DNA from 2 places in the Amycolatopsis sp. NPDC048633 genome. Region 1 is predicted to be linked to the other one. Evidence: riboswitches for the same ligand, from Rfam matches in the RefSeq annotation. Region 1 holds a riboswitch; the other holds the start of a gene.
What was found. Region 1 has a riboswitch for glycine ahead of gcvP (aminomethyl-transferring glycine dehydrogenase). Riboswitches for the same ligand answer to the same signal wherever they lie in the genome.
Positions count from the first base shown of each region.

Region 2: linked by a shared signal. The riboswitch ahead of gcvP (aminomethyl-transferring glycine dehydrogenase) and the one ahead of gcvP (aminomethyl-transferring glycine dehydrogenase) in region 1 are both predicted to bind glycine.

Region 1 is NZ_JBEZHS010000047.1:18,364-25,841, forward strand. Features, by position in the region: gene trxA (thioredoxin) at 1-146, shown strand, start outside; gene AB0C38_RS44830 (TetR/AcrR family transcriptional regulator) at 143-775, opposite strand; gene AB0C38_RS44835 (MerR family transcriptional regulator) at 1,054-1,632, shown strand; glycine riboswitch at 1,675-1,774, shown strand; gene gcvP (aminomethyl-transferring glycine dehydrogenase) at 2,083-4,962, shown strand; gene AB0C38_RS44845 (NAD-dependent epimerase/dehydratase family protein) at 5,014-5,967, shown strand; gene AB0C38_RS44850 (glycosyltransferase family 2 protein) at 5,964-7,478, shown strand, end outside.
Region 2 is NZ_JBEZHS010000039.1:14,671-22,148, reverse strand. Features, by position in the region: gene AB0C38_RS41860 (glutamine synthetase family protein) at 1-974, shown strand, start outside; gene AB0C38_RS41855 (gamma-glutamyl-gamma-aminobutyrate hydrolase family protein) at 955-1,671, shown strand; gene AB0C38_RS41850 (aldehyde dehydrogenase family protein) at 1,668-3,035, shown strand; gene AB0C38_RS41845 (3-oxoacyl-ACP reductase) at 3,035-3,802, shown strand; gene AB0C38_RS41840 (hypothetical protein) at 3,799-4,008, opposite strand; gene AB0C38_RS41835 (helix-turn-helix transcriptional regulator) at 4,081-5,391, shown strand; glycine riboswitch at 5,470-5,563, shown strand; gene gcvP (aminomethyl-transferring glycine dehydrogenase) at 5,709-7,478, shown strand, end outside.

The DNA of each region.
Region 1 (7,478 bases):
CCGACGAGAACCCGGAGACGACCCGGTCGTACCAGGTCATGTCCCTGCCGACGATGATCCTCTTCTCGGGCGGCGAGCCGGTGACGACGATCGTCGGGGCCTACCCGAAGGCCCGGATCGAGGAGCGCCTCGACCAGGCCCTCTAGGGAGCAGTCGCCTTCACGAAGGTGTCGGCGACCTCCCGGCCGTACTGATCGAGGTCCAGCGACGGGTCCGCCGCGTAGGCCGCGGCGACCCCGTCGATCGCCTGCGCGACGGACATCGCCATCACCTCCGGCGTGAAGCCGCCGAACAGTCCTTCCGCCTGGCCCTGCTTGAGCTGGCGGGCCAGGCCGTGCACGCGCATGTCGTCGACCAGGATCTTCGTCATCATCCAGCCCTCGGCGTCGTCGGCGTTGGCGGCCATCTCCGTCAGCACCCGGACGCACTCGGGGTACGAGCGCAGGAACGCGATCGACGTCTCGATGTGCGCCCGCAGGTAGCCGGGCCGGTCGGCGGGGTCGACCCCGCCGCCGGTGCGCTCCTTCAGGAACTCGTTCTTCGTCTCGACCACCGTGCTGAGCACGGCCTGCATCAGGCCGGCCTTGTTGGTGAAGTGGTACGAGATCATCCGGGTGCTGCTGAGCCCGGCGCGTTCCTTGATCTTGGCGAACGTGGCTTTCCGGTAGCCGAGGTCGGCGATGACGCCGATGGTCGCGCCGATGATCTGCGCGCGCCGCGCCGCCTCGGTCACGCTGAGGCCCATCTCGGCCATGAGATCGGTGTTTACTTGCATGAGTAAAAAATTACACGAGTGAGTAAAAGAGCGCAAGAGGTTTGAACCACTGCCTCCGGGGTACGGCGAACGGCTCAAAGGCTCATCCGACCGTTGAGGCTTGCCGCGCGTCGCGTTGACCGGTGTTCTCCTGGCGCTTACCGTCGAAGGAGGTAAATCGCCACGATGTGATTCACGGTCTGGGGCCGGGTCGTGGTGGTTGATCTCCGGCGGGTCCCGCTCCTGGGACCGTCCGGCTGTCATTCGCCGGCCGTCCGGTCGGGCGAAGGGAGGCTTGCGTGGTCGAGGCTGGTTCCGAGAAGCAGCCTGTTCAGGTCGCGGCTGGTGAGCAGGGTGAACTGTTCCCCGACGACTCACTGCCCGACGAGCTGGTGGGCTACCGCGGCCCCGCCGCGTGCCAGATCGCGGGGATCACCTACCGCCAGCTCGACTACTGGGCCCGGACGAAGCTGGTCGCACCCAGCATCCGCACGGCACACGGCTCCGGCTCGCAGCGGCTGTACTCGTTCAAGGACATCCTGGTCCTCAAGGTCGTCAAGCGGCTGCTGGACACCGGGGTCTCCCTGCAGAACATCCGGGTCGCGGTCGACCACCTCCGCCTCCGCGGCGTCCGCGACCTCGCGCGCGTGACGCTGTTCTCCGACGGCACCACCGTCTACGAGTGCACCTCGCCGGAGGAGATCGTCGACCTGCTCCAGGGCGGCCAGGGCGTCTTCGGCATCGCCGTCAGCGGAGCCATGCAGGAGATCAGCGGCACCATCCACGAGTTCCAGGCCGAACGCGCCGACGGCGGGATCGTCGAGCAGCACGGGCCGGACGAGCTGACCCAGCGCCGCAACGCCCGCAAGACCGGGTGATCATCGCTGCGGGGAGGCGAGTAAGGTCCCCCCTGCGGTCGACGAATCCGCGCGGGAGAGTCCGGACCACAACCTCGAGTCCGGCGCCGAAGGAGCAAGTCCTCCCCGGAACCTCTCAGGCACCCTGGACCGCGCGGACGAGACGCCTCTGGAAAGCGGGTCGTCAGGACACAACCTGATGGCCCCGCCGACGGTGCAAGCCCGGCTCAACCTCGGGCGAAACTCTCAGGCGCCCGTTTCGCGGGTACGGACAGAGTGGGGAGGGTACGGCCTCCGGGTTTGGGTGAGCTGTGCTCGCGGAGAGCGCTCGCCTGAACCCTCCGGAGTGTCTTGTGGGGGTGCAACCCCCACACCCCGCCCGGCGGGCTCCGCCCCCGGACCCCGGCCGTGGTCGCCTTCCGTTCTTCGGTCCGGTTAGCTGGGTGGAAACACCGCCGTTCGGAGGAGGCCATCGTGGACTTGTCACTCGCCTCTCTCGAGCAAGGGATCCCTTTCGTCGAGCGGCACATCGGGCCCGGGCCGGACGAACTTCGCCGCATCCTCGACGTCATCGGCGTCGCTTCTCTCGACGAGCTCTCCGAACGTGCCGTTCCCGAGTCGCTGCGCGCCTCCGCCGGCCCGCTCGAACTGCCGCCCCCGGCCACCGAGGCCCAAGCGCTCGCCGAACTCCGGGCGCTCGCCGAGCGCAACCGGCCCATGGCCCAGATGATCGGGCTCGGCTACCACGACACCGTCACCCCGCCCGTGATCCGGCGCAACGTGCTCGAGAACCCCGCCTGGTACACCGCCTACACGCCCTACCAGCCCGAGATCTCGCAAGGACGGCTCGAGGCGCTGCTCAACTTCCAGACCGTGGTCGCCGACCTGACCGGGCTGCCGGTCGCGAACGCGTCGATGCTCGACGAGGCCACCGCGGCCGCCGAGGCGATGACCCTCGTGCGCCGGGCCGGGAAGTCCGCGTCGAACCGGTTCGTCGTCGACCGGGACACCCTGCCGCAGACCCTCGCCGTGCTCCGGACCCGGGCCGAGCCCCTCGGCATCGAGCTGGTCGTCGAAGACCTGTCCCAAGGGCTGACCGGGCTCGGGCTCGGCGGTGACTTCTTCGGGATCCTGCTGTCCTACCCGGGCGCGTCGGGTGCGGTGTGGGAGCTTGACCTGACGATCGCCGACGCGAAGAAGCACGGCGCGGCGGTGATCGTCGCGGCCGATCCGCTGGCCCTGACCCTGCTGCGGCCGCCGGGGGAGCTCGGCGCCGACGTCGCCGTCGGGTCGACGCAGCGGTTCGGCGTCCCGCTCGGCTTCGGTGGCCCGCACGCGGCCTACCTCGCGGTCCGGAAGGGCCTGGAGCGGCAGCTGCCGGGCCGGCTGGTCGGCGTCTCGAAGGACGCCGACGGCGCACCCGCGTACCGGCTCGCCCTGCAGACCCGGGAGCAGCACATCCGCCGCGAGAAGGCGACGTCGAACATCTGCACCGCGCAGGTCCTGCTGGCGGTGATGGCGTCGATGTACGCGGTGTACCACGGGCCCGAGGGACTGCGCGGGATCGCGCTGCGCGCCCACCGGATGGCGACCGTGCTCGCGGCCGGCCTCTGCGAGGGCGGGGTCGAGGTCGTGCACGGCGAGTTCTTCGACACGATCACCGCGGCGGTGCCCGGCCGGGCGGGCGCGGTCGTCGCGGCGGCCCGCGACCTCGGCGTGAACCTGCGGCTCGTCGACGACGACCACGTCGGCGTCGCCTGCGACGAGACGACCACCCGCGAACGGCTTTCCTGCGTGTGGAAGGCGTTCGGCGTCTCGGTGTCCGATGTGGACGGCCTCGACGCGGACACCGCGGACGCGCTCCCGGCGCCGCTGCGGCGCACCAGCGGTTTCCTCGCGCACCCGGTGTTCCACGCCCACCGCTCGGAAACCGCGCTGCTGCGGTACCTGCGGCAGCTGGCCGACCAGGACGTCGCGCTCGACCGCAGCATGATCCCGCTCGGCTCGTGCACCATGAAGCTCAACGCCACCGCCGAGATGGAGCCGGTCACCTGGCCGGAGTTCGCCGGGCTGCACCCGTTCGCGCCCGCCGACGACGCCGCCGGTCTCCTGGAGGTGGTCGCCGACCTCGGCGCCTGGCTCGCCCGGATCACCGGCTACGACACGGTTTCCCTGCAGCCCAACGCGGGCAGCCAGGGCGAGTTCGCCGGGCTGCTGGCCATCCGCGCCTACCACCGTTCACGCGGCGAGGGCGAGCGCGACGTCTGCCTCATCCCGGCGAGCGCCCACGGCACGAACGCGGCGAGCGCCGTGATGGCCGGCATGCGGGTGGTCGTGGTCCGCTGCGACGACGCCGGCAACATCGACCTCGCGCACCTGCGGTCCACTGTGGACGGCCATCGGGCGGACCTGGCCGCGATCATGATCACCTACCCGTCGACGCACGGGGTCTACGAAGACACCGTCGGCGAGGTGTGCGCGCTGGTGCACGACGCGGGCGGGCAGGTGTACGTCGACGGCGCCAACCTGAACGCGCTCATCGGCGTCGCCCAGTACGGCCGGTTCGGCGCCGACGTCTCGCACCTCAACCTGCACAAGACCTTCTGCATCCCGCACGGCGGCGGCGGACCCGGGATCGGGCCGATCGGGGTCCGCGCGCACCTGGCGCCGTTCCTGCCGAACCACCCGCTGCAGCCGGCGGCCGGTCCGGAGACCGGGGTCGGGCCGGTCAGCGCGGCGCCGTGGGGCAGCGCGTCGATCCTGCCGATCTCGTGGGCGTACGTCCGGATGATGGGTGCGGCCGGCCTGCGCCGGGCGACGCTCGTGGCGGTGGCCAACGCGAACTACGTCGCGCGGCGGCTCGGGGAGCACTACCCGGTGCTGTACGCGGGACACGACGGGCTCGTCGCGCACGAGTGCGTCCTCGACCTGCGGCCGCTGACGAAGGCGACCGGAGTGACGGTCGACGACGTCGCGAAGCGGCTGGCGGACTACGGCCTGCACGCGCCGACGATGTCGTTCCCGGTCGCGGGCACGCTCATGGTGGAGCCGACCGAGAGCGAGGACCTGGCCGAGCTGGACCGGTTCTGCGCCGCGATGATCGCGATCCGCGCGGAGATCGACCGCGTGGCGGCGGGGGAGTGGGCCCTGGCGGACTCGCCGCTGCGGCAGGCTCCGCACACGGCGGGCTGCATCGCGGGCGAGTGGGACCGGCCCTACAGCCGCGAGACGGCGGTGTTCCCGGCCGGGACGGGTGCGGCGAAGATCTGGCCGCCGGTCCGCCGCATCGACGGCGCGGCGGGCGACCGGAACCTCGTCTGCTCGTGCCCGCCCCCGGAGGCGTTCGCCTGACGGGTGTACGCCGGGCCCGGCCCGCACAGGGACGGCAGGTAGGTTGACGCCATGTCGAGTGCGCACGGTCCCGATCGGACGTCCGTGGTCGTGACCGGCGGCAGCGGCTTCATCGGCCGGGCCGTCGTGCGCGCCCTTCGCGACCGGGACGTCCCGGTCACCGTCGTGGACCGGGTCCCGTTCCCGGACGACGGCGACGGCGACGGCGTCCGCGTGGTGACCGGCGACCTCCGCGACGCCGCCGTCCGCGAAGAGGCCGTGACGCGTGAGACCGCCGGGATCGTGCACCTCGCCGCGCTGACCTCGGTGCTGAAGTCGGTCGAGCTGCCCGAGGACACCTTCGCCGATAACGTCCTGGTCACCCAGGAGCTGCTGGAGCTCGCGCGCCGCCGCGAAGTGCCGAAGTTCCTGCTCGCGTCAACCAACGCCGTGATCGGCAACGTCGGCACCGCGACGATCACCCCGGACCTGCCGCTGCGGCCGCTGACGCCCTACGGCGCCACCAAGGCGGCGTGCGAAATGCTGCTCTCGGGCTACGCCGGCGCGTACGGCATGACGACGTGTGCGTTGCGGTTCACCAACGTCTACGGTCCCGGAATGTCCCATAAGGACAGTTTCGTGCCGCGCATGATGCGCGCCGCGCTCACCGGCACCGGCATCAAGATCTACGGCGACGGCCGCCAGCGCCGCGACCTCGTGCACGTCGACGACGTCGTCCGCGCCCTCCTGCTGGCCCTCGGCAGCGGCCACACCGGCCGCGCCATCGTCGGCGCCGGGCGCTCGGTCTCCGTGCTGGAGATGGTCGAGGCCGTGCGCGAGGTGACCGGCGCCGAGCTGCCCGTCGAGCACGTCGAGGCGCCGGCGGGGGAGATGCCCGCGGTGGTCGTCGACGTCTCGGCCAGCGCGGAGACGATCGGCTACGAGCCGTCCGTCTCGCTGACCGACGGCCTGGCGACGGCGTGGAAGTACTTCTCCGGCCTCGACCGTCCAAACGCGACACCGTGAGTGCTTTCCTGCACCGGCACTGGCTGCTGCTCCTGCTCCTCGTCCCGGCGATCACGCTCCGGGTGCTGACCTGGCTGGCCTACCGGCCGGCGCTGCTGTACATCGATTCGTTCCGCTACATCGACAACCTGCACGCGCTGCGCGCCGACCAGCTCGACCCGATCGGCTACGACCTGGTGCTGCGCCCGCTGCTCGCGGTCGGCGGGCTCGCCTGGGTCGCGGCGGTGCAGCACGTCGGCGGAATCCTGATCGCGATCGGCGTGTACGCGCTGGTCCTGCGCCTCGGCGGCCGGCCGTGGGCCGGCGCGCTCGCCGCGGTGCCCGTGCTGCTCGACGCGTACCAGCTGCAGATCGAGCAGAACATCATGTCCGAGGTCGTCTTCGAGGCGGTGCTGCTCGGGCTCCTCTGGCTGCTGCTCGGCTGGGGCACCCCGGGCTGGAAGCGCGCCGGCGTCGCGGGACTGCTGCTCGGCTTCGGCGTGCTGACGCGGCTGGTCGGGATCTCCGTCGCCCTGCCCCTGCTGGTGTTCCTGGTCGTCGCCGGGGGCGCGTGGCGGCAGTGGCTGGGCTGGCGCCGGGCGGGCGCCGGCGTCCTGGGCCTGCTCGTCGTGCTCGTGCCGTACTCGGTGCGGGTGCACTCGGAGACCGGCAAATGGGGGCTGACCGGGCCGTCCGGGAACATGCTCTACGGCCGCACCGCCGCCGTCGCCGACTGCCCGAACCTCCACCTCGACGCGACGTTGCGGGTCTTCTGCCCGACCGAGCCGCGCGAGACCCGGCTCGTGGACAACTACACCCACGCCGACCTCGACCCCAACTGGCCGGGCCCGCTGCCTCCGGGCGCCGACAAGGCTGCGCTGGCCCACGAGTTCGCCGTCGACGTCCTGAAGGAGCAGCCCGGCGACGTCGCGGAAGCGGTCCTGAAGGACTTCTCCAAGAGCTTCGCCTGGACGCGCAAGCAGGACCCGACCGACGTCCCCCTGGACCGGTGGCAGTTCCAGCTCACCTACCCGCAGTGGGCCGACCAGTCGCTGATCGACCTGGTCACCCAGCAGAACGACGGCGTCGTCGCGAGTGTCGACCAGCCCCTGGCCAAGTTCCTGCGCGACTACCAGCTCGGCGGCGGATACGTCCCGGGCGCCGTGCTCGGCATCGGCGCGCTGCTGGGCCTGCTGACGGTGTTCCGTCGCAAGAGGCCCCTGGACCCGGCGCGGGCGGGGGCGCTGCTCGCGGCGTCGAGCGCGCTCGTGCTGCTCTTCGCCTCGGCGGTGTTCCAGTTCTCCTGGCGCTACCAGATCCCCGCCCTCGTGCTGCTGCCGGTGGCCGGGGCGCTCGGCTTCACCACCCTCACCTCGGCCAGCCGGAAACGCCTCGCCGCGTTCCCCGACGACGTCGACCAAGGCGCCCTCGACGACTTCCGCGGCCGGCACCCCGGCCTGGAGCTGGCCCCGCTGACCGTGGTCATCGCGGCCTACAACGAAGCCGGCGGCATCGGCGAAGTCCTGGAGAAG
Region 2 (7,478 bases), on a different contig from region 1:
TCGAGCGCCTCGCCGAGCGCGGGCTCGCCGCCTACGTCGGGACCGAGCTCGAGTTCATCGTCTTCGACGACACCTACGAAGCCGCCTGGGACAAGCGCTACCACGGCCTCAAGCCCGCCAACCAGTACAACGTCGACTACTCCATGCTCGGCACCGCGCGGCTGGAGCCGCTGCTGCGCCGCATCCGCAACGACATGGCCGGCGCCGGGCTCTACCCGGAGTCCGCCAAGGGCGAGTGCAACCCCGGCCAGCAGGAGATCGCCTTCCGCTTCACCGATGCCCTGAGCACCTGCGACAACCACAGCGTCTACAAGAACGGCGCCAAGGAGATCGCGGCGCAGGAGGGCAAGAGCCTCACGTTCATGGCGAAGTACAACGAGCGCGAGGGCAACTCCTGCCACATCCACATCAGCCTGCGCTCCACCGAGGGCCGCGCCGTCCTGGCGGGCGAGCACGACCACGGCTTCTCGACGCTCATGGAGCAGTTCCTCGCCGGCCAGCTCGCCGGGCTGCACGAGCTGACGTACTTCCTCGCCCCGAACATCAACTCCTACAAGCGGTTCGTGCCCGGCAGCTTCGCGCCGACCGCGATCGCGTGGGGCACCGACAACCGCACCTGCGCGCTGCGCGTCGTCGGCCACGGCGAGTCGCTGCGCGTCGAGAACCGCGTGCCGGGCGGGGACGTCAACCCGTACCTCGCCGTCGCCGCGCTGATCGCCGCCGGCCTGCACGGCATCGAGAACGAGCTGGAGCTGGAAGAACCCTTCACCGGCAACGCCTACCACTCCGGCCGGGACACGGTGCCGACCACGCTGCCCGAAGCCGCCGCGGCGCTCGCCGGCAGCGAGCTGGCGCGCGGAGCGTTCGGCGAGGACGTCGTCGAGCACTACCTGAACGCGGCGAAGATCGAGGTGGACGCCTACAACGCCGCCGTCACCGACTGGGAGCGGGTTCGTGGCTTCGAGCGCCTCTAACGGCCGGCCGGTTATCGGACTCACCACCTACCTCGAGCCCGCCAAGTTCCTCGTCTGGGAGACGGAAGTCGCGCTGTTGCACCGCGTGTACGTCGACTGCGTCGTCGCCGCGGGCGGCATCCCGGTGCTGCTGCCACCGGTCAGCGACGCGTACGACCGGCTCGTGTCCACAGTGGACGGACTGGTGCTCACCGGCGGCGCCGACGTCGAGCCGCAGCGCTACGGCCAGGAGCAGCACCCCGCGACCTACACCCGCCCGAACCGCGACGCGTTCGAGTTCGGCCTGTTCGCCGCCGCGCGGCGGCAGGGGAAGCCGGTCCTCGGCGTGTGCCGCGGCCTGCAGGTGATGAGCGTCGCCCTCGGCGGCACGCTCGCCCAGCACCTGCCCGAAAGCGCGGGCACCACCGAGCACCAGCCCGCGCTCGCGACGTTCGGCCGGGGCACCGTCACGCTCGCCGACGGCAGCCGGGCGGCGGCGATCCTCGGCTCGGAAACCAAGACACTTTGCTACCACCACCAGGCGATCGACCGGCTCGGCGACGGCCTGGAACCGGTCGGCTGGGCCGCCGACGGCACCATCGAAGCCGCGGAAGTACCCGGCGAGTTCACCCTGGGCGTGCAGTGGCACCCCGAGCAGGACAGCGACGACGTACGGCTCTTCGCGGCCCTCGTCGACGCGAGCAAGGAGAGGGCATGACCAGCAGCTTCGACGTCCTGAACCCCGCCACCGAGGAGGTGGTGCGGAGGGTCCCGCTGACCAGCGCCGAGGAGACGGACGCGGCGATCGCCCGCGCCCGGGCGGCGTTCCCGGCGTGGCGCGACGTCACCCCCGGCGACCGCGCGCGCCTGCTGCGCCGCTTCGCCGACGCCGTCGAGGCCGACATCGAAAACCTCGCGCGGCTGGAGGTCGCCAACTCCGGGCACACGATCGGCAACGCCCGCTGGGAAGCGGGCAACGTCCGCGACGTCCTCAATTACTACTCCGCCGCGCCGGAACGCCTGGTCGGCAAGCAGATCCCGGTGCCCGGCGGCGTCAACGTCACCTTCCAGGAGCCCCTGGGCGTGGTCGGCGTGATCGTGCCGTGGAACTTCCCGATGCCGATCGCCGGCTGGGGCTTCGCACCCGCGCTCGCCGCCGGCAACACCGTCGTCCTCAAGCCCGCCGAGCTGACGCCGTTGACCGCGATCCGGCTCGGCGAGCTGGCCCGCGAGGCAGGCATCCCCGAGGACGTCTTCCAGGTGCTGCCCGGCAAGGGATCCGTGGTGGGACAACGGTTCGTGGACCACCCGGGCGTGCGCAAGGTCGTCTTCACCGGTTCCACCGAGGTCGGCAAGCAGATCATGGCCGGCTGCGCGGCCCAGGTGAAGCGCGTGACGCTCGAGCTGGGCGGCAAGAACGCAAACATCGTCTTCGCCGACTCCGACCTGGAAAAGGCCGCGGCGACCGCGCCCTACGGCGTCTTCGACAACGCGGGCCAGGACTGCTGCGCGCGTTCCCTGATCCTGGTGCAGGCGAGCGCGTACGACCGCTTCATGGAGCTGCTCGAACCCGCGGTGCACGGCGTCGTCGTCGGCGACCCCGGCGACGAGAAGACCGAGATGGGCCCGCTGATCTCCGCCGCGCACCGCGAGAAGGTCGCCTCCTACGTACCGGACGACGCGCCGGTCGCCTTCCGCGGCACCGCGCCGGAAGGCGACGGCTTCTGGTTCCCGCCGACCGTCCTCACCCCGCCCGACCTGCGGCACCCGGCCGCGGCGGACGAGGTCTTCGGCCCGGTCGTCGCCGTCGTGCCGTTCGCCGAAGAGGCCGACGCGGTCCGGATGGCGAATGCCACCGAGTACGGCCTGTCCGGGTCGATCTGGACCCGCGACGCCGGCCGCGCGTGGCGGGTGGCGCGTGGTGTCGAAGCCGGCAACCTGTCGGTGAACTCGCACTCTTCGGTGCGCTACTGGACGCCGTTCGGCGGCTTCAAGCAGTCCGGCCTCGGCCGCGAGCTGGGCCCCGACGCCGCGGCGGCGTTCACCGAAACCAAGAACGTCTTTCTCAGCACGGAGGAGTAATGGTCCAGCGTTTCGAAGGCCGCGTCGCGGTGATCACCGGCGGCGCGAGCGGCATCGGGCTCGCCTCGGCCCGCCGGCTGGCGAGCGAAGGCGCGAAGGTCGTCATCGCGGACCTGACGCCGGCCGTCGGCAAGGCGGCCGCGGACGAGGTCGGCGGCGCGTTCATCCAGACCGACGTCACCGACGCCGAGCAGGTCGAGAACCTGTTCCACAGCACGGTCGAGCAGTTCGGCTCGGTCGACGTCGCGTTCAACAACGCCGGCATCTCGCCGCCGGAGGACGACTCCATCCTCACCACCGGCATCGAAGCATGGGACCGCGTGCAGCGCGTCAACCTGACGTCGGTGTTCCACTGCTGCAAGGCCGTCCTGCCGCACATGCAGCGCCAGGGCAAGGGCTCGATCATCAACACGGCGTCGTTCGTCGCGGTGATGGGCGCGGCGACGTCGCAGATCTCCTACACCGCGTCCAAGGGCGGTGTGCTCGCGATGAGCCGCGAGCTGGGCATCCAGTTCGCGCGGGAGAACATCCGGGTCAACGCGCTGTGCCCGGGGCCGGTGAACACGCCGCTGCTCAAGGAGCTGTTCGCGAAGGACCCGGAACGCGCGGCGCGGCGGCTGGTGCACGTACCGGTCGGCCGGTTCGCCGAGCCCGAGGAGATCGCGGCGGCGGTGGCCTTCCTGGCCAGCGACGACGCCAGCTTCATCACGGCCTCGCAGTTCCTGGTCGACGGCGGCATCTCCGGCGCGTACGTCACCCCGCTCTAACGGCGCGTCTTCTTCTCCCCGGGTTTCCGCACGCCGTACACCTCCCGCAGGTACTTCCAGGCCGCGTTGAGGGTCTTGCGCTCTTCGGAGAGCTGACGTTCGCGCCGCCGCAGGATGCGGGTGGCCACCTCGGCGGCGAGGAAGGCGCCGGCGGCGAAGGTCAGCGTGCCGACGATCAGGATGAGGGCGATCACGGTGGTGGTCATGGTCACCAGCGTCGGGCCGGCCTGGGCGATTTGTCCCTGCGCAAAGCTAGCGGGTTTCGTTAGCTTTGTGAGGTGACGCACTGGCGCGCCGACGAGTGGGCGGAAGCGGTCCGGACCGGCATCCGGGCGCGGGGGCTTTCCCTGGACGAGGCCGCGCGCCGCATCGGGGTCCCGACGTCGACGCTGCGCAGCTGGATCGAGCACCGGCACGCGCCGAAGGTGACCGTCTTCGACCACTGGGCCGAGCTCGCCGAGGTCACCGGGCTCGGCGAGGCCGAGCTGCTGCGCGTCGCCGGCGTGCTGCCCGAAAGCCTCGCGAGCCCGGTGCACGTCGCGCAGGCCGCGAAGGCGCTGCGCGAGGGCATCGACCAGGCCGGGCAGTTCCTCCGGCAGGCCACGGCGCTCGTCTACTCCTCGCCCGGCACGCAGGTGGCCAACCTCATCGCCGCGTCGCCGACCGACTGGGAGATGCGGATCCGCTCCGCGACCCGCGGTGACGAGGTCCGCGTGACCTACCACCACTACGTCGGCGTCGTGGCGCCCCGGGACTTCCCCCACGACGACGCCGAGGTGCGCCGGATCCTCGAGCACGACGTCCTCGGCGAGCTGTGGCGGCCGCTCGGGCTCTACTGGCGGGTCGCCGAGGTGCACGACTGGCACGAGCCGCCGCGGCTGGTGATCCAGGTGCCCGAGCAGGAGGCGACGCGCCCGCCCGTGCCGTCGCCGGTCGTCGCCGCGCCGCCGGTCGTGGTGCTGTCGCCGATCTGGGGGTACGGCGAGCTGCTGGCGTCGCTGGTCGCCGACGGCCTCGGGTTCGGCAACGTCGACTTCCGCTACTTCGGCCTCCCGGACGCGATGGCCGACCGCGTCCGGATCACCGCCCGCGAGCTGGCCGAGCCCGCGCCGCGGCTGGTGCACACGGTGCCGCCGATCATGCTGCTGCACGGCCTGGCCGTGCCCGACCTGACCGGACGGCTCCCGGTCGTCGTCCGCTACGGCCCCCGCATGCGCGAGCGGGCAGCGCGTATTTACCGCGAGCCGCTGCTCGAAGCCGGGTTCGCGGACCCCTTGGCCGGGGCACGCGCGATCGAGCAGGCGGTGTCGTCCGGGGTACCACCGGGCTGCGCGTACTTCGAGGTCACGCTCGACGACGAGGACGTCTTCGACGGCGACGATCCGTCGCTGGACCGGCTCAACGACTCGGTGGCGTGGCTCGCCGAGCAGATCGTCGAGCAGGTGCTGCTGGGGGCCGGCCACCCGCCGGTGCCCCTGGGCGGGCCGCTGAAACGCCTGGTCCTGCCCTCGGGCCGGGTCCGGCGGCCGCCGGCACTGGCCGGCCGGGTCGTGCGGCGGGTCGCCGATCGAGGCGGACTCGAAGAGTGATGTGGCGTTGGCCCGGTGAAGTAGACGGACCTCGGAGGCGGCAGGTACCGTAGCCGCCACAACTGCAGATCGGGCCGTTGAGCCGAGGCGGGAGAGCCCTCACGAAGTCGGTGGGGCACCGAAGGAGCAAACTCCCCGGAATCTCTCAGGTACCTGCTACCGCTTCGCGCGAGGCCACTCTGGAAAGCAGGCGCACCCGCGCCTCACCCAAGGTGAAAGCCGTGCTGTGTCTACTCGAGCAGCACGGTGAAACTCTCAGGTGCCATGACAGAGGGGGAGTTCCCAGCGCACCCGTGTGCCCGGCCCGAGGAGCTCCCATCACTTCTACGCAGTTCGACGCCCGCCACATCGGCCCGTCCGAGGCCGAACGCGCGAAGATGCTGGCCGAGTGCGGCTACGGAAGCCTGGACGCCCTCGTCGGCGCGGCCGTGCCGACCGCCATCCGCGCCACCCGTGACCTGCGGCTCCCGCCCGCCGCGTCCGAAGAGGACGCCACCGCGGAGCTGCGCGCCCTCGCCGCGCACAACCGCCCGATGACGCAGATGATCGGCCTCGGCTACTCCGACACCGTCACCCCCGGCGTGATCCGCCGCAACGTCCTCGAGAACCCGGCTTGGTACACCGCGTACACGCCCTACCAGCCGGAGATCTCCCAGGGCCGGCTCGAAGCGCTGCTCAACTTCCAGACCATGGTTTCCGATCTCACCGGCCTGGCCACCGCGAACGCGTCCCTGCTGGACGAGTCGACCGCCGTCGCCGAAGCCGTCACGCTGATGCGCCGCGCGTCCAAGTCCAAGTCGAACAAGGTCGTGCTCGACGCCGAGTGCCTGCCGCAGACCATCGCCGTCGTGCGGACCCGCGTCGAGGCGCTGGGCATCGAGGTCGAGGTCCGCGACCTGCTCACCGGCCTGCCGGACGACTTCTTCGGCGTGGTCGTCCAGTACCCCGGCGCGTCCGGCGTGCTGCGCGGCCGCGGCTTCTACCACGCGATTTCCGAGTCGGCGAAGGCCGCGGGCGCGCTGTTCACCGTCGCCGCCGACCTGCTCGCCCTCACCCTGATCACCGCGCCGGGCGAGTTCGGCGCCGACGTCGCCGCCGGGTCGACGCAGCGCTTCGGCGTCCCGCTCGGTTACGGCGGCCCGCACGCCGGGTTCATGTCGGTCCGCGCCGGACTCGAGCGCTCGCTGCCGGGGCGCCTGGTCGGTGTCTCGGTCGACGCCGACGGCAACTCCGCCTATCGGCTGGCGCTGCAGACGCGTGAGCAGCACATCCGCCGCGAGAAGGCGACGTCCAACATCTGCACCGCGCAGGTCCTGCCCGCCGTGCTGGCCGCGATGTACGCGGTCTACCACGGTCCGGACGGCCTCAAGCGGATCGCCCAGCGTGTCCACGGCCTGGCCGCGGGCTTCGCGGACGCTCTCCGGAAGACCGGCGTCGAGGTCGTGCACGAGTCCTTCTTCGACACCGTCGTCGCGCGCGTCCCGGGTCAGGCCGCCGAGGTCCACGCGGCTGCCCGCGAGGCCGGCATCAACCTCGGTCACGTCGACGCCGACCACGTGCGTGTCGCCTTCGACGAGATCAGCACGCCCGCTATCACCGCGAAGGTTCTGAAGGCCTTCGGAGTCGAGGCCGACGTCCAAGACGGCGTCGCGCTGCCGAACGGCCTGGCCCGCGAGAGCGGCTTCATGGGCCACGAGGTCTTCGGCACCCACCGCTCCGAGACGGCGATGCTGCGCTACCTGCGCCGCTTGTCCGACCAGGACTACGCGCTCGACCGCGGCATGATCCCGCTCGGCTCCTGCACGATGAAGCTCAACGCCACCACCGAGATGGAGCCGATCAGCTGGCGCGAGTTCGCCGGCATCCACCCGTTCGCCCCGGCGGAAGACGCCGAGGGCTACCACACGCTCGTGGGGCAGCTCGCGGACTGGCTGGCCGAGGTCACCGGCTACGACCAGGTGTCGCTGCAGCCGAACGCGGGCAGCCAGGGCGAGCTGGCCGGGCTGCTGGCCATCCGCGCGTACCACCGCGCGAACGGCGACGAGGCCCGCGACGTCTGCCTGATCCCGTCGTCGGCGCACGGCACC